Regions from separate parts of the Streptomyces sp. NPDC104761 genome, predicted to be linked through region 3. Evidence: riboswitches for the same ligand, from Rfam matches in the RefSeq annotation. Region 3 holds a riboswitch; each other region holds the start of a gene.

Region 1 (4,052 bases), on a different contig from region 3:
GATGTCCCCGACCACGAGCACGGGCAGCCCGGCGTTCCGGGCGATCCCCATGTTCACGATGTCGGTCCGGCGCAGGTTGATCTCCGCCGGACTGCCCGCCCCCTCACAGATCACCGCGTCATACGTGCCCCGCAACTCGGCGAGACAGTCGAGCACGGTCCCGAGCAGCTTCTGCTGCCGCCCGCCGTGATACCCACGCGCGCTCAGCTCGCCGACGGGCTTGCCGAGCAGCACGACCTGACTGCTCTGCTCGCCACCTGGCTTGAGCAGCACCGGGTTCATCAGCGCGGTCGGCTCCACCCGGCAGGCCTGCGCCTGCATGGCCTGTGCCCGCCCGATCTCGGCACCCTCGCGCGTGACGAAGGAGTTGAGTGACATGTTCTGCGCCTTGAACGGCGCCACCTTCACGCCCTGCCGCGCCAGCCACCGGCAGATACCGGCGGTGACGACGCTCTTGCCGGCATCGGAGGTGGTACCGGCCACGAGGAGACCGCCGTTGTTCATGACGCCCGTCCCGAGTGCGATCCGCGCAGCAGGGCACCCGCCGCGCTCACCCCCAACGCCAGCCATCCCACCCGCCGTGACAACCGCACCGCCCGCCCGATGTCCGCGACCTGCACAGCCCGCCCCTCCCCGTTCAGCACCGGCCGGTGCTCGACCCGCCCGCCATACGACAGCGTCCCCCCGAGCCGCACCCCCAACGCTCCCGCGAACGAAGCCTCCACGGGCCCCGCGTTGGGACTCGGATGCTTCGCCGCATCGGCCCGCCAGGCCCGCACCGCTCCCTTGGCGTCGCTGCCGGCCACCGCGGCCAGCGCGGCGGTGAGCCGTGCCCCCGGCCAGCCCGCCACGTCGTCCAGCCGCGCCGAAGCCCATCCGTACCGCCGGTACCTGGCAGACCTGTGCCCCACCATCGCGTCCAGGGTGTTGACGGCCCGGAACCCCAGCAGCCCGGGGACGCCCCCCACGGCTCCCCACACCAGCGCGCCCACGACCGCGTCGCTGGTGTTCTCGGCGACGGACTCCACGACCGCACGGGCGATCCCGTCGGCGTCCAGGGCCTGCGGATCCCGCCCGCACAGATGCGGCAGCCGGGCACGGGCCGCCTCGACGTCACCCGTCTGCAGGGCCCGCCCGATGGTCCGGGCCTCACGGGAGAGCGAAGTGCCCCCGACGACGGCCCAGGTGGCGGCGGCCGTGAGCGCGACGGACGCGACGGCGGACGGGCGTACGACCCGCTGCGCAGCGGCACCCAGCGCCACGGCGCCCCCGGCGCACACGGCGGTGTGCAGCGCGCCCCACCCGCGGTGGTCCCGCCACAGCACCCGTTCCACGGCCCCGGCCGCCCGTCCGAACACGGCGACCGGATGCCCCCGGCGCGGATCGCCGAGCAGCAGATCACCGAGAAGACCGGCGGCGGCGCCGTACGCGAAGACGCGGTCGGCACCCATCGGCTCAGCCGGCCGTGGGGTCGGGGACGGGCCGGGTACTCAACCTCGATCGGCAGCCGCGCATGGCGTTATGTCCTCACTCAGGGTGTCCGCGCCCTGGTTCGACGAGAACGGCGGTGGGAGTTCCTGGCTTCCGGGGATCGCTACCCCGGTGACAGTGGCGGGACCGCGCCGGATTCACACCGGCTTCCTCCCTTGCCGCCGTACATGGCTCCGGAAGTCCACCACGCCCCCGGAAGACCCGTCAACTTGCCTTTGACCTGCGAGGGGAGTGTGTGGGAAGGCCCACACCGAGTGTCCGGCGGGGCCTGTGGGGTATGCGGAAGGCTCCTCTCCGGGCGGACGGAGAGGAGCCTTCGGATCGCCGACGAGGCTCTTTGCGGCGGGCCTTGCGGTATCAGGCCTTCGCCACGATCAGGTGGATGCCGTACGCCACCGCGGCCGCGCAGGCGGCGAAGCAGAGCCAGGCGGCCGTCACGGCCAGGGCCGCGGAGTCGCCCTGGGCGGTGGCGCGTTCGCGGGCGGAGAGGCCCTTGATGCCGAGGGTGAAGAGGGCCACCAGACCCACGGTGGCCACGAGGCTGACGCCGAAGACGGAGCCGATGGCTGCCCAGTCGATGTTCATGTCGGATCTTCCTCGGGGTCAGACGGTGGCGGCCGGGTCGGTCGCGGGAGCGGCCGGGGCGGTGGCGGGGATGGTGGCGGTGGCGGGGATGGTGGCGGGAGCGGGGATGGTGGCGGTCAGGTCGTCCGTGCCCGCGACCGGACCCGCGGGCGGCGGGGTCACCGCGGCGATCGCCGCGGTCACCACGCCGGCCGGCTCCTCGGTGCTGACGACGTTGCTGCTGTCCACGACCTCACGGCGGGAGAGCTTCCAGATCGCGGCACTGGCGGCCACGAGGAAGACGGCGACGGCGGCCGTGCCCCAGTCGCCGAGGTCCGTCACGGACTCGGCGAGCGCGCCGACCACCGCGGCGGCGGGGAGGGTGAGCACCCAGGCGATCATCATGCGGGTCGCGGTGGACCAGCGGACCGCGCCGCCCTTGCGGCCGAGGCCCGCGCCCATCACGGAACCGGAGACGACGTGCGTGGTGGAGAGCGAGAAGCCGAGGTGGGAGGAGGCCAGGATGGCGGTGGCCGCGCTGGTCTGGGCGGCGAAGCCCTGCTGCGGCTGCAGGTCGGTCAGGCCCGTGCCCATGGTGCGGATGATCCGCCAGCCACCGATGTAGGTGCCGAGCGCGATGGCGAGGCCGGCGGAGAGGATGACCCAGGTGGGAGGGTTCGAGCCGGGGGCGATCGAGCCGCCCGCGATCAGCGCGAGGGTGATGATGCCCATCGTCTTCTGCGCGTCGTTGGTGCCGTGCGCGAGCGAGACCAGGCCGGCGGAGGCGATCTGGCCGGCGCGGTAGCCCTTGCGGGTGGCCTCGTCCTCGGCGTTCTTCGAGAGCGTGTAGGAGAGGCGGGTGGAGAGCGCCGCCGCGAGGCCGGCGACCACGGGGGCGGCGACCGCGGGGAGCAGGACCTTGGTGACGAGCACGTCGCCGTGGACCGCGCCGAAGCCGGCGGAGGCGACGGTGGCGCCGATCAGACCGCCCATGAGGGCGTGCGAGGAACTGGAGGGCAGGCCCACCAGCCAGGTCACCAGATTCCAGAGGATGGCGCCGACGAGGGCGGCGAAGATGACCTCGGGACGAATGCCGTTCTCGTCGACGAGACCCTTGGAGATCGTGTTGGCGACCTCCACCGAGAGGAAGGCGCCCACCAGGTTGAGCGCGGCGGACATGGCCACCGCGATCTTGGGCTTGAGCGCACCGGTCGAGATGGTCGTGGCCATCGCGTTGGCGGTGTCGTGGAAACCGTTCGTGAAATCAAACGCGAGTGCGGTGACTACCACAATCGCGAGGATCAGCGAGAAGTTTTCCATTTACCCAAACAATCTTTCGAGGTCATTGGTTTTTGGACCGTAGGCAACCTGGATGAACGGAAGGTGAACTGGGGCGGTCGTGGTGGTGTATGAGATCGACCTTTCAGGCGACCGGAACCGGGCCGCCGCCCCGGTTCCGGTCCGGCGGCCCGGTCGCCCCTTGGTCAGCGGCCCAGGGCGAACGCCTTCAGGCGGCCCGCCGACCCGTTGAAGAGATTCTGGTCACCCGGCAGGCTGCCGTGGTTGTCGTACTGCCAGAAGGTCCACGACGACCATCCGGCCGGCAGTGTCCCGGCGTCCGCCGAGCCGTGGCGGGCGATCCACAGCGCGTGGTCGGCCGCGAAGGCGCTGCTGCCGCCGGTGCAGAGGTTCCACCAGTTCGTGGTCGTGTAGATCACCGGCCGCCGGCCGGTCTCCCGCTTCAGCTCGTCACTGAAGGACCTGATCCACTCGACCATCCGGGAACTGCTCAGCCCGTAGCACCTGTGCTTCTTGTCGTACGGGTTGTACTCGACGTCGAGCGCGGGCGGCAGCGTCCAGCCGTCCGCCGTCCAGGTGCCGCCGTGGCTCACGAAGTACGCGGCCTGCCGGGCGCCCGACGACTTGTCCGGCAGGGCGAAATGGTACGCGCCCCGCCTGATTCCGGCCTCGCGCGAGCCGTTGTACTGCTGGTCGAA
Region 2 (4,052 bases), on a different contig from region 3:
CGGTCGTGGTCCAGGGCTCCGCGCCGGTGGAGTTCGCGGGCGATCTGGAGGTAGATCGGCGACTCGGTCACCTCCGCCGTCTCCACGATCCAGTCCACCCGGCGCTCGTCGCTCTCCGGTACGCCTGCCTCGACGAAGCGCACTGCCGCGTCCTCGCCGAGCGGTTCCAGTTCGACGATCGCGGCGGAGGTGTTCTCCAGCGGGCTGTGCGGCCGTGAGGCGATGACCAGGGGAAGTTTCTCCTCGTGGGCGCGTTCGATGGCCTGGCGGATGACGTTGTCCCGGTTCTGTTCATGGCCGTCGTCGAGGAGGGCCTCCTCCAGACCGTCGGCAAGGACGACCGGCTTGTCGTCGGCGAGGAGCTGCTGCCAGACCCGGTCGGTCTTGGTACGGGCCAGGATGCCCTTGGGCGCCTCGTCGGCGAAGCGTCGCCTGGCCAGACGTTCGAAGTTCAGGCCGGATCCGTCCACCGCGTCGCGGAGCCGGATCGGCACCGGTACGGCGTTCTGGTGGGCCAGGAGTTCGGTGAGCCGGACGAGGACGGCGGTCTTGCCGGCGCCGACGCCTCCGACCAGCAGATAGGGCCGGCGCGTGTCGCGCTCCCGCAGCCGTTCGGCGATGACCTGCGCGATCTCGTCCCGGCCGACTATCTCGGCGGTGTCGGGGCCCGCGGTGGGCACCAGTCTGCGGGGATCGCGCAGCGCCTTGGCGAGGTAACGCCGTTTGGTCCACCGGTACCACCAGAACAGGAAGAGTGCGGCGGCGAGGGAGGCGGCGAGGATCGGGCCGACGAATCCTCTGACGGTATCGAACCCCACGCTGTTGTGCTTGCGCCATGATTCGAATCCGGTCGACTCGCTCGTGGCGAGGATGTACACCCCCTCGCCGGTCCAGGCGAGCAAGGCCAGCGCGGCGACCAGCCAGACGGCCCTCGTGACGTTGGCGTAGGAGACCCACCGGTGCCACTTCCTGGGCCGGGTGGCGCCGCGGCGGGCCTCCAGACGGATCGTCAGGGCGTGCCACCGGCCCACGAGGCCGGATCCGACCCGGCTGCCCGCGCGTCGCAGGTCCAGCGTCGCCATCGGCGCGCTGCGTGGCCGTACCTTGCCCGGCGGGTGACGGACGATTCTCGTCATGGTGCCTCTCCTTGCGAGACGGCTCTCGGTACGGAGGACCCGCGGGCACCTAACTCCATGGAAGCACTCCCTTCCGGCCCCGCAACTCGACTGCGCGCACGGCCCGGACGGGGAAGGTGGCACCCCGGAAATCCGGGAGCACGTCGGCAGAGCCCTCCGGCAGACTCGGCGGCATGGACATCACGATCCGGCCCGCGGACCCCGCCGAGTACGACGCTCTCGGCGAGCTCACCGCCCAGGCCTACCTTCAGGACGGCCTCCTGGACTTCGGGGAGAGCGACTCGTATCTCACCGAACTCAGGGACGTGGCGAAGCGGGCAGCCGCGGCCACCGTCCTCGTCGCCGTGGCCGGCGGCACCCTCCTCGGCGGTGTCACCTTCGCCCCTGGCCCCGGTCCCATGGCCGACATCGCCGCCCCCTCGGAGGCCGAGATCAGGATGCTCGCCGTCACCCGGGCCGCCCGCGGCCGGGGCGCCGGCGAGGCCCTCGTGCGGGCCTGCGTGGACCGCGCACGGGCCGTGCCGGGCTGCACGGCCGTCGTGCTGTCCACCCAGCGGACCATGCACACCGCCCACCGGCTCTACGAACGCCTCGGCTTCGTCCGCACACCGGACCGGGACTGGAGTCCCCTGCCAGAGCTGGCGGACATCACTCTCCTCACCTACGAGTTGACGCTCTGACACCGCCGCGACACAACATCTGGGGGTGACGTGACAGCCCGGCACTAGATGTATGCTCATGCTCGCTGTCGCCGCAGGGGAATCCGGTGCGAATCCGGAACTGTCCCGCAACGGTGTACTTGTGCGTGTTCGTGCACAGGAGTCAGTCCGAGGACCTGCCGACAGCACGCCCGGCCACCCGGTCAGGGCGTTCTGACGTCCGGGCCTCGTGGAGTGGGCCAGGGTCTCGACGCGTGCCCGCGCGCTCGTGCTGCCCCCTGCCCTCCGCCAGGCCCCGTGCCCAGCGAGGGAGAGCCCCACGTGACCATCGCGCCAGCCGACCCGGCTTCAGCGGCCGTTTCCGGGGAATCCGCGGCATCCGCAGCATTGGCGGCATCCGTGGAAGGGGACGGTCCTGGTACCGCGTTGCTGCGGACCCTGACCGAGCTGACCGCCGACCTCCCCGACGCCGACCCCGGCCGGGTCGCCGCCGCCGCGTTGCGCGGCCGGTCGGCGCGGGCCGACGAGGCGGAACTGCGCGAGCTGGCCACCGAGGCCGCCGCCGGTCTGATCTCGGAGGACCCCGCCTACTCGCGGCTGGCCGCGCGTCTGCTCACCGTCTCCATCCGCGCCGAGGCCGCCTCGCAGGGCGTGACGTCCTTCACCGAGTCCGTCGCGGTGGGGCACCGCGAGGGCCTCATCGCCGACCGGACCGCCGAGTTCGTCCGGCTGCACACGGCCCGCCTCGACGCGCTCGTCGACCCGGCCGCCGACGACCGCTTCGGCTACTTCGGCCTGCGCACGCTGCACAGCCGGTACCTGCTCCGGCACCCGATCACCCGTCGCGTGATCGAGACGCCCCAGCACTTCATGCTCCGGGTCGCCGCCGGTCTCGCCGAGGACGACACCGTCAGGTCGGTGGACGAAGTGGCCGCGCTCTATGGGCTCATGAGCCGCCTCGACTACCTCCCGTCCTCCCCGACCCTCTTCAACTCCGGCACCCGGCACCCCCAGATGTCGTCCTGCTACCTCCTCGACTCCCCGAAGGACGAGCTGGACTCGATCTACGACCGCTACCACCAGGTCGCCCGGCTCTCCAAGCACGCCGGCGGCATCGGTCTGTCGTACAGCCGCATCCGGTCCCGCGGGTCGCTCATCCGGGGCACCAACGGGCACTCCAACGGCATCGTGCCGTTCCTGAAGACGCTGGACGCCTCGGTCGCCGCCGTGAACCAGGGCGGCCGGCGCAAGGGCGCGGCCGCGGTCTACCTGGAGACCTGGCACTCCGACATCGAGGAGTTCCTGGAGCTGCGCGACAACACCGGTGAGGACGCCCGCCGTACCCACAACCTCAACCTCGCGCACTGGGTCCCTGACGAGTTCATGCGCCGGGTGAACGCGGACGAGCCGTGGTCGCTGTTCTCCCCCGCCGACGTGCCGGAACTCGTGGACCTGTGGGGCGACGAGTTCGACGCGGCGTACCGCAGGGCCGAGGCCGCCGGGCTGGCCCGCAAGACCGTCCCGGCCCGTGACCTGTACGGCCGGATGATGCGGACCCTCGCGCAGACCGGCAACGGCTGGATGACGTTCAAGGACGCGGCCAACCGCACCGCCAACCAGACGGCCACCCCCGGCCACGTCATCCACTCCTCCAACCTCTGCACGGAGATCCTGGAGGTCACGGACGACGGCGAGACGGCCGTGTGCAACCTGGGGTCGGTGAACCTCGGCGCCTTCGTCGACACGGCGACCGGTGGCATCGACTGGGAGCGGCTCGACGACACCGTGCGCACCGCCGTCACCTTCCTCGACCGGGTCGTGGACATCAACTTCTACCCCACCGAGCAGGCCGGCCGGTCCAACGCCAGGTGGCGGCCGGTGGGGCTGGGCGCCATGGGCCTCCAGGACGTCTTCTTCAAGCTGCGGCTGCCCTTCGACTCCGCCGAGGCGAAGGCGCTGTCCACCCGGATCGCCGAGCGGATCATGCTCGCCGCGTACGAGGCCTCCGCCGACCTCGCCGAGCGCAGCGGCCCGCTGCCGGCCTGGGAGAAGACCCGCACCGCGCGGGGGGTGCTGCACCCCGACCACTACGGCGTCGAGTTCACCTGGCCCGAGCGCTGGGCGGCACTGCGCGCGCGGATCGCGACGACCGGCCTGCGCAACAGCCTGCTGCTCGCCATCGCCCCCACCGCCACCATCGCCTCGATCGCGGGCGTCTACGAGTGCATCGAGCCGCAGGTCTCGAACCTCTTCAAGC
Region 3 (4,052 bases):
ACGAACCACTTGAATCCGACCGGCACCTCGACCAGTTGGCGGCCGAGGTCGGCGGCGACCCGGTCGATCATCGAGGAGGAGACGAGGGTCTTGCCGACGCCGGCGTCCACAGCCCACTGCTCGCGGTGGCGGTAGAGGTAGGAGATGGCGACGGCGAGGTAGTGGTTGGGGTTCATCAGGCCGGCGTCGCGGGTGACGATGCCGTGCCGGTCGGCGTCGGCGTCGTTGCCGGTGGCGACGCGGAACTCGGCGCGCTTCTCGATCAGCGAGGCCATCGCGTACGGCGACGAGCAGTCCATGCGGATCTTGCCGTCCCAGTCCAGCGTCATGAACCGCCAGGTGGGGTCGGTGTACGGGTTGACCACGGTGAGGTCGAGGCTGTGCCGTTCGGCGATCCGGCCCCAGTAGGCGACGGAGGCGCCGCCGAGCGGGTCGGCGCCGATGCGCAGCCCGGAGGCCCGGACCGCGTCGAGGTCCAGGACGCTGGGCAGGTCGTCGACGTACACGCCCATGAAGTCGTAGCGGCCGGTGGCCGGCGCGGCGAGCGCACGCTCGTAGGGGATGCGCCGTACGTCCTTCATGCCGCCCGCGATGATCTGGTTGGCGCGGTCCTGGATCCAGGAGGTGGCGTCGGAGGCGGCGGGGCCGCCGCTGGGCGGGTTGTACTTGAAGCCGCCGTCGGCGGGCGGGTTGTGCGAGGGGGTGACCACGACGCCGTCCGCGAGACCGGTCGTGCGGCCGCGGTTGTGGGTGAGGATGGCGTGCGAGACGGCGGGGGTGGGGGTGTAGCCGTCGGCGCTGTCGACGAGGACGGTCACGTCGTTGGCGGCGAACACCTCGAGGGCGGTGACCTTGGCGGGCTCGGAGAGGGCGTGGGTGTCGGCGCCCAGGAAGAGCGGGCCGTCGGTGCCCTGGCCGCTCCGGTACTCGCAGATGGCCTGGCTCGTGGCGGCGATGTGGTCCTCGTTGAACGCGGTCGTCAGCGACGATCCGCGGTGTCCCGAGGTGCCGAAGGCCACCCGCTGGCCCGGGTCGGACGGGTCGGGGTGCAGCGCGTAGTAGGCCGTGACCAGCCGGGCCACGTCGACGAGGTCCTCCGGAGCCGCCGGCCGGCCCGCTCGCTCATGCGGCATGAGTCCACTTCCTCCGCAGTCGTTGATCGATCGCTCGCCGCCCATCTTTCCCTGTCGGCGGTCACGAACGCGAGTACGGCACCGGCCGCGCGCCGAAGACACGGCGGGTCCACGGCCGGTTCACAGCGGACGCACCGCCGAGGGCCCCCGGACGGTTCCGGCGGGCCCTCTCGTGTCGTGCGGTGTGGCGTGGTGGCGGTCAGTGCGGAGCGGGCGCCGTGCGCGCGGCGGCCGGGGCCTTCGCCGGCTTCGGGTTGAGGACGCGCTCGGCCAGCTCGCCGAAGAGCAGGCCGAATCCGCCCCAGAGCACCAGCTGGATGGCGAGTGCCGAGAGCCGGAACCGCCACAGCAGGGTGGCCGGGAAGTCCGCGGGCACCTCGTTGACGACCGGCAGGAACCGGTAGGCCAGCCCGATGACGACGGCGAACGCGGCCACCGCGAGGACGGTCGCCCACCAGGTGCCCAGCCGCGGCTGGAGCCGTTTGCCGAGGATGGTGGCGGCGACCGCGAGGAGCACGCTGAGGAGCATCATCAGGAAGTACAGCGTGGTCCGCTTGCCGATGGTGTCCGGGTCGCCCACCGACGGCGGGTTGGCCGGGTACTTCAGGAACGGCACCACGTACACGGCGGCCAGGGCGCAGCCGGACAGCAGCAGCGCCGTCGCCCGCGGCGAGAATCTGCCGACGCGGCCGAGGGCGAAGCAGTAGGCCAGGGCGGCGATTCCGCCGAAGGCGACCCCGTAGACGAGGACGCCGGTGGCGAGGCCGGCGGTGGACTGCAGGGAGCGGGAGACGACCTCCATCTCGTGCTCGTGCGCGTGGGCGTCCTCGAAGCTGATCGCCTTGTCGACGTTCGGCTCACCGAGCAGGTAGGCGACGACGAGGGCGAGCAGGCCGGCGGCCAGGCCGGCGAGCATGCCCCGCACCAGGAGGTTCCGGACCGTTGCGGAGTTCATGGGTGGTACGGCGCCCCTCGCGTCAGTGGCAGGGGAAGCCGAGCAGGTGGCGGGCGTCGTGCACCCACTCGTGGACGTCCGTGCCGCTGAACACGGAGGTGGCGCCCTGTTCGGCGCCGACGAAGTACAGCAGGATCAGCATCAGGATGCCGAAGAAGACCGCCCAGGGAGCTATCGCGGACAGCGGCAGCTTGGCGGGAACGGCGGGGGTGTTGGCGGTCGGCGGAGCGACGGTCTGCGCCATGGCAGGACCTCCTCTGGGAGTTCGCGTCCCAACTCGGTGGTGCACAGGACGACGGCCACGGGTCTGACTCACGAGCAGCTGTGGGGCTCTCGCATACAGTGGCGCGACCGTCCCGGATTCCCACCGGGTTCCGTCTCGCCGTCGTCGATATCGGACAGACCGTACCGCGTGTCAGGAGCACGGCCAAGACCGCACCATCAGGCGTGATCTTCGTCTCGCACCTGATGGGCGGGCGGTCGAGCGGGTCAGGCGGGTGGGGCGAGGCCCAGTTCACGGTCGCCGAGCGGGGCGAAGAAGCGGTCGACGTCGGCGTCGGTGACCTCGGTGAGGGCGGCCGGGGACCAGTGCGGGGTGCGGTCCTTGTCGACGACCTGGGCGCGGATGCCCTCCACCAGGTCATGGGTGGCGAGGGTCGCGCAGGAGACGCGGTACTCCTGGTCCAGGACCCGTTCCAGGGTGCCGAGTCGGCGGGCCCGGCGCAGCGCGGCCAGCGTGACCTTCAGGGCGGTGGGCGACCTGGTGAGCAGGGTGTCCGCCGCCTCCTTGGCCGCCGGGTCGCCGTGCGCGAGCAGCCGTTGGACGATCTCCTCGACGGTGCCGGCCGCGTAGCAGGCGTCGATCCACGCACGGTGCCCGGCCAACTCGCCGTCGGGTGGCCGCCGTACCCGCCGGGCGAGCGCCTCGGGCACGGGCAGGGTGGCGAGGTCGGCGACGAACGCGGGGATCGAGCCGGACGGCATGGAGTGGTCGGCGAGTCCGCAGAGCACGGCGTCGGCGGCGCCGATCGTGGCGCCGGTCAGGGCGAGGTGGGTGCCGAGTTCGCCGGGGGCGCAGCCGAGCAGATACGTGCCGCCGACGTCGGGCACGAAGCCGATCCCGGTCTCCGGCATGGCGATCCGCGACCGCTCGGTGGCGATCCGGACGCTGCCGTGGGCCGAGACGCCGACCCCGCCGCCCATCACGATGCCGTCCATGAGGGCGACATACGGCTTGGGGTACCGCGCGATGCGGGCGTTGAGACGGTACTCGTCCCGCCAGAACGCGGCCGCGGCCGAGCCGTCGCCGTCCCGGGCGTCGTCGTGGACGGCGCGGATGTCCCCGCCCGCGCACAGGCCACGCTCCCCCGCGCCGGTGATGACGACGGTCTGGACGGCGGGGTCCCGTTCCCACTCGGTGAGCGCCTCGTCGATGCGGCGCACCATCGCGTGGGACAGCGCGTTGATGGCCTTCGGCCGGTTGAGCGTGAGGTGCGCGGCCCGTCCGTCGACGTGCAGCAGGACGTGTTCGTCGGCGCCGGTCATCCGGACACCTCCGCCGGGCCGTCGGCCGCGATGAGGCGCATGATCTCGTCGGTTCCTTCCGGTTCGGGTGGACGCGTGGGTCATGGACGATCTTCTCCTGTCCACCGCGGCCGGAGCACGCCGACCCGGTCCCAGGTCCGGCGCCTGCCGGCGGCCGGTGTCAGTCGTCGGGGATGCCGGTTCCGCCGAGCGCGGGGACGGTCTTCTCCGGGCGGAGCAGGGAGCGGGCGCCGCAGCGGAACTGGTCGAGCTTGGCGAGGACGGTCCGGCCGACCGGGGTGTGGCCCCAGATGCTGATGCCCTGGTGGGTGCTGGGTTCCCAGGTGGCCTCGTCGATGACGATCGGCTTCCAGCCGACCTCCCACTCGAAGCCGGACGGGGTGCGGGCGTAGTAGGAGAGTTCCTTGTCGTTGGTGTGC
Region 4 (4,052 bases), on a different contig from region 3:
AACCGTTTCCTGCGCCTCGCCGTCGACCGCACCGTGCACGCCCTCGGTCTCGACCGGGGTGTCCTGCACATCGGCCTCACCCTCACCGATCGCGGCCCCCGGGTCACCGACGTCGCCCCGCACCTCCCGGGCGACCTGATCCCGCTCCTCGTCAGACGGGCCACCGGCGTCGACCTCGCCCAGGCCGCGGCCGCCCTCGCCACCGGCGAGGTGCCCGACACGACGCCCACCCGGCAGCGGGCGGCCGCGATCCAGTTCGCGTACCCGGCCGCCACCGGCCGCCTCGACCACCTGGACCTCTCCCCCGACGCCGCCCACGAGCCCGGCGCCGACCGCATGCTCCTCACCCAGCACACCGGCAACCACGTCACCGCGGGCCCGCATGCCACCACCGCCGACCGGCTGGCCCTGTGGGTGGCGGTGGGCGAGACCCCGGACGCCTGCGACGACGCGCTGCGCCGCATGGGCCGCCATCTGTCGGTGGGCATCGCGCCGCTTGCGGACGCGGCTTGAACGCTCCGCCGGAAGTGCCGCGAGGTGTCGTCGGTCGCTGCGGCACCGTCGTGGCTGGCCGCGCGGTTCCTCCCCCGGCGCCCTTGCCTGGGCGCTGGATCACCGGGCATGTTCCGCTCTACGGTGCGGCCATGAGCGATCACCCCGAAGCGACCGTCGTGCCCGTCCAGGCCTATGAACCCCCGTACTACATGGCCGTCTTCACCACGATCCGGACCCAGGACCAGAGTGGCTACAGCGAGACCAACGCACGCATGGAGGACCTCGTGAAGGACATCCCCGGGTACCTGGGGATGGACCACGCGCAGACCCCCGGCGGGCTGGGCATCACCGTCGGGTACTTCCGTGACGCCGACGCGCTCACCCGGTGGCGGACCGACGCCGAGCACCGCGCGGCGCAGCGGCGCGGGCGGGCCGAGTGGTACGAGAGCTACACCCTGCACGTGGCGAAGGTGGAGCGTAGCCACGGTTTCACGCGGGGGCGGTCCGCGGAGACGGCGCCAGAACGCTAGAGAGCGAGAACGCCAGGAGACGAGAACGCCAGGAGCCCAGAACGCCAGGAGGCGAGAACGCTAGAAGGCGATCGAACGTATCAACTGGCCCGCCGCGTCCAGCACTTCGACTTCCGCTCGGCTCATCGTCGGATTGGCCGCGCGCCGGCGCAGGGCCTCCGTCAGGCCGTCCTCGGTCAGTTCGCCGGGCTCGGCGAGCAGGGCCGTTAGCAGGTCGCGGGCCAACGGGTGTGTACCGAGGGCCGCTTGGGCGAGGATCACCGCGGACATGCCCCAGTCGAGCCCGGGTGGCCCGTCCTCGGCGTTGGTCCAGTCGATGACCCGGGGGCCGTCGGGGGTCAGCATCACGTTGTCCGGATGGAGGTCGAGGTGGAGGACCCGGGCGCCGGGGTCGGCCGGGTCCCGGCCGGGCACGGCGTGCAGCCGCCGCAGCAGCGACGCGAGCAGCGCACCGCCCTCCGCCGGGCCCGTCTCCCCCGCCAGCAGTGCCGTCAGCAGGGTCGGCCCGGACAGCCGCTCCATGACCAGTTCGGTACGGGACCCGGTCGGCCGCACCCGGGGCGCCGGGTACCCCTGCTCCCGTACGTACGCCATCACCGCGCCCTCGGCGGCCGCGTCCCCCCAGCCGTCGCGGTCCCGGCGCAACACCCACGCCTCGTCGATCTCGTACACGTCGGCCGAACGCCCCGCCCCGAGCAGTCTCCCCGTCATGGCCCGACCCTAACGAAACGGTCCCCGCACAGCCCCCTCTCGGCTTCCCCGGGGCGGCCGGTAAAGTAGCCGGGTCGTCATCACCCGTACGGGGGGAAGCCGGTGCAATTCCGGCGCTGACCCGCAACCGTGAGCCACCTGCCGTGGCAAGCCGGACCGCCGCGCCCGGGACGTTGATCGGCTCATGTGCGCCGGCGCCCGTCGTCGCACGGCACCGTCGAGGTTTACGGAGCCGAGCCGCCGGGGTCTCCCCCGCTGCCCGGCTCCCCGCAGGGAGAGGCACCCGCCGACCATGACCGTCCTCCGCCGCACCGCCGGGGCGCTGGCCGCCACCGCCGTCATCGGTGCCGCCATGCCCGCGACGACCGCGCTGGCCGCCGGCACCACGTCCCCGTCGCCGTCCGCGCCGGCGGTGCTCCCGTCGGGGCTGTACGGCGGTTCGGACCCCAAGTTCGACGGCGTCTGGCGCCAGTCCCTCGCCCTGCTGGCCCAGCGTGCGGTGGGGGTGACCCCGGCCGCGAAGGCGGTGGACTGGCTGGCCGGGCAGCAGTGCGCGAACGGCGCGTTCGCCGCCTTCCGCGCGGAGCCGACGGCGGCCTGCGACGCCAAGGTGGCGGTCGACACGAACAGCACGGCCGCCGCCGTACAGGCGCTGAAGGCGGTCGGCGGGCGCGACGCCGCCGCGGCCAAGGCGGTGAGCTGGCTGAAGTCGGTGCAGAACAAGGACGGCGGCTGGGGCTACACCCCCGGCTCGCCCAGTGACACCAACTCCACCGGCGTGGTCGTGGGCGCGCTCGCGGCGGCCGGCGCGAGCGCGGACAGGTCGCCGTACGACCTCCTCGCCAAGTGGTCCCTCCCTTGCGGCCAGGACGGCGGCGGTGCCCTCGCCTACCAGCCGGACCAGCAGGGGAAGCTGGCCGCCAACGCGGACGCGACCGCGGCCGGGGTGCTCGGGGCCCTCGGCAAGGGGTTCGTGACGACGGCCGGCAAGGCCCGGGCGGAGGGTCCCGCGTGCGCCGGCTCCGGCACGACGCGGACGCGGGAGGAGGTGGCCCGCAACGGCGCCGCGTACCTGGCGGACGCCATGTCGAAGAGCGGCCATCTCGTCTCCGCGCTCGCCGGTGCCAAGCCCCAGCCGGACTACGGCAACACCGCCGACGCGGTCGTCGCCCTGGCCGCGCAGGGCTGGACCGGGCAGGCGAAGAAGCCGTACGCCTGGCTGGAGGCGCACGCCGTGCCGTGGGCGGAGCAGAGCGGGCCCGCGGCCTACGCCGAACTGATCCTCGCCGCACACGCGATGGGTGCGGACCCGCGGGACTTCGGCGGCACGAACCTGGTGACGGCGCTGAACGCGACGGGACCGGCCCCGCAAGCCGCTGCCGCGAAGCACGCCGAGGAGAAGAACGCGGCGAAGAACGCGGAGAAGAAGTCGGGAAACAGCGTGTGGTGGATCGTCGGTACCGGGCTCGTCGCAGGTATCGGCATCGGCTTCCTGTTCAGCGGCCGCCGGAAGCAGCAGCAGCTGTGACCGTGACCGGGTACGCGGTCCGCCGGGCGGGGCTGCTGCTCCTGGCCGTGCTGACGCTGTGCGCGACGGCCGCGGGGCCGGCGGCGGCCACGGGCTACCGCTACTGGTCCTTCTGGGAGCGGGACGGCGCGCGCTGGACGTACGCCACGCAGGGCCCCTCGACCGCGCGGCCCGGCGACGGTTCGGTCGAGGGCTTCCGCTTCGCGGTGAGCGAGGACTCCTCGGACGCGTCGCAGCCGCGCGGCACGGCCGGCTTCGGCGCGATCTGCGCGGACACGCCCGCCGTCGGGGGCCGGAAGCGAGTGGCCCTGGTCGTCGACTTCGGCACGGCGGCGGACGCGCCCGCCGGAGAGAAGCCGCCCGCGCGGCGCACCGCCTGCGCGGTGGTCCCCGAGGACGCGACGACGGCGGACGCCCTGGCGACGGTGGCGAAGCCGCTGCGGTACGACGCGAACGCGTTGTTGTGTGCGATCGGGGGGTATCCGGCGCGGGGGTGCGGCGAGAAGGTGACGGCGGGGGCAGGGGCGGGGGCGGCCGGGGGCACGTCGGACGGCGGACCGTCGATCGGCCTGGCGGCCGGCGTGGGGGTGGTCGTCGTGGTGGCCGCGGGTGCCCTCTGGCAGGCACGGCGGCGGAAGAATGCGTGAGCGCCACAGCGCGGGACGGTGGAGGTTGCTCGCGCAGTTCCCCGCGCCCCTGACGGGGCACGCCCCCGACGCAGGCAGTCGCGTCACCGCAGGCCGGTGGGGGTCGCTCGCGCAGTTCCCCGCGCCCCTGACGGGGCACGC

What was found. A riboswitch is a leader RNA that binds a small molecule or an ion and turns the genes downstream of it on or off. The one in region 3 is predicted to bind cobalamin.
Region 1: it holds a riboswitch for cobalamin, as region 3 does, so the genes downstream of both, ACZ63F_RS12580 (cobalamin biosynthesis protein) here and ACZ63F_RS04465 (CbtB domain-containing protein) in region 3, are expected to answer to the same signal.
Region 2: it holds a riboswitch for cobalamin, as region 3 does, so the genes downstream of both, ACZ63F_RS18730 (ribonucleoside-diphosphate reductase subunit alpha) here and ACZ63F_RS04465 (CbtB domain-containing protein) in region 3, are expected to answer to the same signal.
Region 4: it holds a riboswitch for cobalamin, as region 3 does, so the genes downstream of both, ACZ63F_RS15330 (prenyltransferase/squalene oxidase repeat-containing protein) here and ACZ63F_RS04465 (CbtB domain-containing protein) in region 3, are expected to answer to the same signal.

What each region holds. Positions count from the first base shown of each region.
Region 1 covers NZ_JBVJNZ010000003.1:622,792-626,843, forward strand. Annotated here, with positions in the region: gene ACZ63F_RS12575 (cobyric acid synthase) at 1-504, opposite strand, end outside; gene ACZ63F_RS12580 (cobalamin biosynthesis protein) at 501-1,451, opposite strand; cobalamin riboswitch at 1,553-1,692, opposite strand; gene ACZ63F_RS12585 (hypothetical protein) at 1,849-2,076, opposite strand; gene ACZ63F_RS12590 (inorganic phosphate transporter) at 2,095-3,375, opposite strand; gene ACZ63F_RS12595 (lysozyme) at 3,540-4,052, opposite strand, start outside.
Region 2 covers NZ_JBVJNZ010000006.1:229,801-233,852, forward strand. Annotated here, with positions in the region: gene ACZ63F_RS18720 (NACHT domain-containing protein) at 1-1,136, opposite strand, end outside; gene ACZ63F_RS18725 (GNAT family N-acetyltransferase) at 1,310-1,816, shown strand; cobalamin riboswitch at 1,859-2,016, shown strand; gene ACZ63F_RS18730 (ribonucleoside-diphosphate reductase subunit alpha) at 2,117-4,052, shown strand, end outside.
Region 3 covers NZ_JBVJNZ010000001.1:979,877-983,928, reverse strand. Annotated here, with positions in the region: gene pgm (phosphoglucomutase (alpha-D-glucose-1,6-bisphosphate-dependent)) at 1-1,133, opposite strand, end outside; gene ACZ63F_RS04470 (CbtA family protein) at 1,333-2,088, opposite strand; gene ACZ63F_RS04465 (CbtB domain-containing protein) at 2,111-2,332, opposite strand; cobalamin riboswitch at 2,368-2,511, opposite strand; gene ACZ63F_RS04460 (enoyl-CoA hydratase/isomerase family protein) at 2,578-3,633, opposite strand; gene ACZ63F_RS04455 (VOC family protein) at 3,794-4,052, opposite strand, start outside.
Region 4 covers NZ_JBVJNZ010000004.1:548,447-552,498, reverse strand. Annotated here, with positions in the region: gene ACZ63F_RS15345 (hypothetical protein) at 1-513, shown strand, start outside; gene ACZ63F_RS15340 (antibiotic biosynthesis monooxygenase family protein) at 645-1,025, shown strand; gene ACZ63F_RS15335 (phosphotransferase family protein) at 1,086-1,736, opposite strand; cobalamin riboswitch at 1,774-1,914, shown strand; gene ACZ63F_RS15330 (prenyltransferase/squalene oxidase repeat-containing protein) at 2,029-3,264, shown strand; gene ACZ63F_RS15325 (SCO2322 family protein) at 3,261-3,911, shown strand.